2 regions of the Ruminococcus sp. AF17-22AC genome follow, and region 2 is predicted to be linked to the other one. Evidence: riboswitches for the same ligand, from Rfam matches in the RefSeq annotation. Region 2 holds a riboswitch; the other holds the start of a gene.
What was found. A riboswitch is a leader RNA that binds a small molecule or an ion and turns the genes downstream of it on or off. The one in region 2 is predicted to bind cyclic di-GMP.

Region 1 (3,205 bases), on a different contig from region 2:
AGCAACGATACCCGGTGCATCTTTTCTGGCACAGGCTGCAATGTCGATACGTGACCCGTCTTCTCTGATAAAACGTTCCGAATAAGATCTTTCTTCATATCCGGCAAAATCCGTGATAATTTCTTTTTGCAGATACTCCGTAATCTCATTGGCAAGAGATTCATCCGTGCTGTATTCACAGTCCGTCTTTCCTTCTTTATCCAGTACAATGATACCATCCACCCAGAGAGTCTGCAGATTTCCTTTCAGCAATTCCCGGCTCAGCTGACCGCCGTTTTCTGTTTCCATGTTAATATTTGTACTCATCTGTCTGGCACTTTCAATAGCACGGAGAAGGCTCTTGGATTCCGAAGATTCATTATAATGAGTGTAGGTTGAACACTGCACTTTGACATAATTTACAATCTCCACCATTCTTTTCTCTGCTTCCGCTTTTTCTGCGTGGAAGAAATAAAACAGAGAGACTACAGCCACACAGATTCCAATCAGACCACCGATCAGCCGGATTCGTTTTTCTTTTTTCTTTCTCTTAATATCCAAGATCATCCACCTCCAGATACTTTTCCGGATCATCCAGATATTTTCCAACGATTTTCAGAGTCGTGCCGTCCTGCCGCATTTCTTCCAGAGTCTGGTTCATCTGCTCACAGATTCCTCTGTCATCATCTTTTGCGAAAGCAACACCTATTCCGGTGAGCATCAAAGGTTCTTCCAGGATACGGAAGCTTGCATCATAATCTTTCATATACTGGACAATCGATTCCTCATGTGCGGCAGCTGCATCTACATATCCTTTCCCCAGGAACGTATAGATCAGCTCTCTGTGTCCAAGACTGATCAGATTTCCCAGTTTTGGAATTCTCTCATCTGTCCGGTTCAGAAAGATGCCTTCCGGTTTGGTTGTGGACTGAACAGCCAGGTTCTTTCCCTCCAGGTCACTCAGTTTATAGATATCACTGTTCTCATTTACAGCAACCACCTGACGGCTTGCTATGTACGGTCCGGCCCATCGGTAATCATCAAGGCGTCCTTCCATGGAAAAACAGCCCATGATACAGTCAATCTCTCCGCTCTCCACCAGTTCTTTTTTCTTCTCCCAGTCAATCTGGACAACATCCACCTGATATCCCATTCTTTTGAAAGCTTCTGCCGCCAGTTCTACATCTATGCCCGTAGGCTCACCATCTTCATTCAGATAATTGTATGGTGGATAGTTGTCGCTGCCAAGCGTGATGACCGGCTTTTCGGTTTCTTTATTTCTGCTGTCTGTATTTTTACACCCTGTCAGGGTGACTGCTAAAATTCCCACAAGCAGAATGCCTGCGATCACTCTTTTTTCTTTCATTTCTTTTCCATCCCTGCTATTTTTTTGATTTTCATATTATTCTCTCTTCCCGATAAAATCATGATGATTACGTCTGTGAAATAACATCATAAAAATAAAAAAACACCGTCTCACAGACAGTGCACCTCATTTTATGCAACTGGCTGCCATTTTACAGGCCCTGTAGCTTTGCGTCCCAGACTTTCATCTGGTTTGCCGATTTCCTTATTATAACTTTTAAACGTGTGCAAAAAACTGCTTTTATTATACTTTAATGCTATATTCTACACAAGAAAAACCTTACTGATTTAACGATTAAAAGTAAAACAAGGTTGCTGTGAACGGAATAAACAGTAACAAAACAAGAACAGTCACTATATATACTCGCACACCTTTTTCTTTTATCATACTGCCACTTCTGCTATAACACAATAGATTACAATTCGACACTTTTCGACAAGTATTTCTGAAGAGTCGGATTTTATGAAGTTTTTATGAACAAAATTTCACATTTTTCTTTTCATTCCTGCCTAAATCATGTAGAATAGAAACTGGTAAACTAAGCCAATTCAGCAACGAGGAGTTATTATGAATCAAAAAGCACTTAATGCATTGGAATATCCAAAAATCATAGAAAAACTTACAGACAAAGCTTCTTCCTATATGGGCAAGCAGCTCTGTAAAAATCTGGAACCCTCCACCGATCTTGAAGAGATCCGTCTGATGCAGATTCAGACGAAGGATGCCCTGACAAGACTTTTTCAGAAAGGCTCTGTTTCTTTCGGAAGTGTCAAAGACATACGTGGTTCCCTGAAACGTCTGGAAATCGGAAGTTCTCTCGGTATTCAGGAAATTCTTGCTATCTGCGCTCTTCTGGAAAATACTTCCAGAGTCAAAGCATATTCACGTAAAGAACGAAACGATCTTCCGGTCGATTCTCTGGATGGTATGTTTGATGCACTTTCTCCACTGACACCACTCTCTGCCGAAATTCGCAGATGTATTATTTCTGAGGATGAGTTCAGTGATGATGCAAGCCCGGCACTTCGCCAGATCCGCCGCAATATGAAAATCACTAATGACCGAATCCACACACAGCTCGCTTCACTGGTAAACGGCGGTGCCCGTACTTATCTGCAGGATTCTGTCATCACCATGCGAAACGGCAGATACTGTATTCCGGTTAAAGCCGAATACAAAGGTCAGGTTCCCGGAATGATCCACGACCAGTCCTCCACCGGTTCTACACTTTTCATCGAACCGATGTCTGTTGTTAAATTAAATAACGACATTCGCGAACTGGAGTTACAGGAGCAAAAAGAAATCGAAGTGATCCTTGCAGATCTCAGCCAGCAGATTGCACTGGAACAGGAAACTATTTCACTGAACCTTAAGATCATGGTACAGCTTGATTTCATTTTTGCAAGAGCTGCACTTGCCATGGATATGAATGCCAGCGAACCGATTTTTAACGATGAAGGACGCATCAATCTCAAAAAGGCCCGCCATCCACTCATCAACAAAAAGAAAGTGGTCCCAATCGACATCCGGCTCGGTGACACATTTGATCTTCTTGTCATCACAGGTCCGAATACCGGTGGTAAAACCGTATCCCTCAAGACAGTCGGCCTTCTGACTCTTATGGGACAGTCCGGGCTTCATATTCCGACACTTGACCGCAGCGAACTTGCACTTTTTCATGAAGTTTATGCAGACATTGGTGATGAACAGAGTATTGAACAGTCCTTAAGTACTTTTTCCTCACATATGACCAATATTGTTTCTTTTCTGGATAAAGCAGACCGTCATTCTCTCGTACTTTTTGATGAGCTCTGTTCCGGAACGGACCCGACAGAAGGCGCAGCACTTGCCATCTCCATT
Region 2 (3,205 bases):
CTCCACTTTTACTGTTCAACCTCTATATAGTCTTCCGGTGCTGACGGCTGCTGTCCTTTTGACATTGCTTCGATCCATGCACTTGATAATGTTGTATCTTTAAGCTGCTCAATCTCACATTTCGGATTTATTTTTTTCAAAACAGACATTGTGGTGTCTGTAAGAAGAATAGAGTATTCCTTTTCTTTGTCTATTTTCTTATCATTAACTGTCAAGTCCTTTAATGAAAATCCACTTTCCTCTTGATTGACGATCATTTTCATACCGGATGCAATTGGTAATTCGTATTTATTTGTTACATAAAAATTCTCATCAGCTTCGGCGAGATAATTTTCCACGAGTTCATAAACCTGTTTACCATTAATTTTTGCAAAATATAATACTGTATCTGAACTCTTCGCTGTCATCATGCCAACCCGGCTATTGGTGCATTCTCCTTTGTACATAGAAGAAGTAAAATAATAATATGGTGCCAGCGCCAGCTGTGCATCATTTTCTTCTCTGATCGTAGTTAAAATGGAAGATGCTGCATCACGGCCATTTCTATCGTTCAGTGAAATGGAATATTCATTTTCAAAATTCACCATTGCTTTTTCTTCTGGATCTTTACGATTCATTACACTGCGAAAAGTATCATAAGCCTGTGTTTCATCCATTTCCCCTGTCAGTAATCCGTGAACAGCCTCAAGACTTGCATCAAATGATTTTTGAGCGGAATACCGGATATAAACAGCATTATTATTAATTTCCTCTTTCAGTCCTGGCACATCCTGCATCATGGTTGGAACATCTGTATTCAATGAAATAACACCGCTTCCATCCGCAATCAGCTTTTGCCCCTCTTCTGAAATCATACAATCCAGCACATCCAGTGCAGTATCCAGTTTCTCCCGGTCTTTTTCCAGATTTTTGTTAAATGCAATGTTTAAGGACGGAGTCATGTACACATAGGATTCATCCGATGTCTGTGAAAAGTAAGGAATACGGATCAGCTCCGCATCCATCTGTTTCTGCACCTGCTGCATAACCGTCGGATGTCCATGAAACATTGCTGATTTTCCCTCGACAAACATCTGGATTCCTGTATCGACGTCAATATTGATATCTTCTTTGCCAAAATGCGAGTCCTTAAGAAACTGACTGGTTTCTGAAAAAATACGTTTCCATAATACATCATCAAACTTCACTTCATCCGCTGCAGTCTCTGCACCGTTTCGCCATTCAATACCATCCAGGCTTGTAAACTCACCGATTGCCGCCGCCTGGATGATTTCATTATTAGACCAGTCTTCCCCAAGATCCATGGAATACGGTTTTATGCCATTATCATAAAACTGCTGACAGGCCTGTACATATTCCTCATAATTTTCTGGAATCTTTACGCCATACTGATCAAATAGTGTTTTGTTGGCAATGATCGTCTGCGGAATACCACAGATTGGCAGCCACTGGATTTCATCCTCCTCATTCTTATAATATTGCACCGCATAAGAATAATACTTAGAAACAACATCATAAGAAGCAAAATCCATAAGATAAGGCTGTAAGTCCTGTGCATCTGTTCCGGAGAATCGACGTACTGTTATGATATCCGGTAATTCATCATGTTCTTTAAAATAACTGTATAAATCGGTATCATTGTTACCAATAATAAATTCAATATCCTGATCAGGAAACTGTTCATGGATATAAGGTGCAATATTTTTCATCAAACGATTTTCCCACAGATAAACGGTAAGATGATCATCGTTTTTAGATATTTCTTTCTTTGACTGTCCACATCCAGACAAAACAGCAGTTGTTGCAAGTATACCTGACACCACTGCTATCAGACAACGTTTTGCCTTTTTCATACTCTTATTTTCCTCATTCTTTCCTGACAAAATCATTATTGTTACGTCTATGAAATAACACCGTAAAAAAGCACCGTCAGACAGACAGTGCACCTCATTTCATGCAACTGGCTGCCATTTTAAAGGCCCTGTAGCTTTGCGTCCCAGACTTTCATCTGGTTTGCCGATTTCCTTATTATAGATTATAGCTTTTAAACTTATGCAAAAAACTGATTTTATTATACTTTAACACTCTATTATACACAAGAAAAAAAATAACCGTTTTAACGTTCAAAAACAAAAAAGCCGAAAGCCACATTGTTATCCGTGACCTCCGACTCATCTTTTAGAAAAACGGTTAATCCATGATATATTATTTTCTTGAGTGAATTTTTACCCTACCTTGATCACCCTGTATCATTTAATAACTTCTTCTCTTGTCATAATCCCCGTAAATTGTTCAACGCCAAAACGTCTCATAAACATTTCACATTTGCATAGGAAAAAATAATAAATATTTAATCCGCAACCACTTAATCCTTCATAATTCCCCTGACCTTTAGAAATCAGCAAATCAGCGTTCTTGATCTCCTCCATTGCTTCCTGGGATATTGCTCCTATAACGTTACCTGGCATTCCTGTACCGTTTCCAATTACCTTTTGCGCAACATTTTCCATATGAATATATTTTGCATCCTCTAATGTCGCATCATTTAGAACCGGCTTTCCTCTTACAATTACAGATATATACAAATCAGGATTAATATCTCGAAGAGTTGAAATGAATAACTTATCTGTTACAATTTCTCCGCAGTTATCTGTAAAATAAACTAACCTGTTTGCATTGACTATATCTTTCTGAAAAACAGTCAGCAGATTAGGATCTATATGTATATTTACTGCTTCATCCAGCTGAGTTTTTAACTTAATTTCATTCACATTTTCTAATGCACCAAAATCAATATAATTTCCAACCATCGCATACTGTATTGCCATTTTCAAATGATCTTCAGCTATATTAACTCTATTTTTCATATATGGAAGACATTCCAACATTAATTGATTATAATGTTTTTTAATTTCCGTATAGTCCATTAAATTCCCAAACATATCCCGACGAAGGTTGTCCATTTTCTCTGCTATCTGTGGTGTAGTTAATCCATCACTATTCCTTATGATTTCGTTAACTTCATATTGATATTTTTTTATTTCTTCTTTAGTTACATTATCAGGGTATTTATCAACATTTCGTTTTATCTGACATTTTTTACATTCTTTATTTATAACCATATTATTCTCCCTACATCATATTAGTTTATTACAGTAAATAAAAATGATTCTTTTCATTTTCTTTTTTGTAGATTGTTGTTCTA

Region 1: another riboswitch for cyclic di-GMP. It lies ahead of DWW86_RS13220 (substrate-binding periplasmic protein); the one in region 2 lies ahead of DWW86_RS04630 (ABC transporter substrate-binding protein).

The regions. Positions count from the first base shown of each region.
Region 1 is NZ_QRXT01000010.1:59,695-62,899, forward strand. It holds gene DWW86_RS13215 (ATP-binding protein) at 1-546, opposite strand, end outside; gene DWW86_RS13220 (substrate-binding periplasmic protein) at 530-1,345, opposite strand; cyclic di-GMP riboswitch class I at 1,477-1,552, opposite strand; gene DWW86_RS13225 (endonuclease MutS2) at 1,913-3,205, shown strand, end outside.
Region 2 is NZ_QRXT01000002.1:291,836-295,040, reverse strand. It holds gene DWW86_RS04630 (ABC transporter substrate-binding protein) at 9-1,853, opposite strand; cyclic di-GMP riboswitch class I at 1,953-2,028, opposite strand; gene DWW86_RS04625 (damage-control phosphatase ARMT1 family protein) at 2,250-3,122, opposite strand.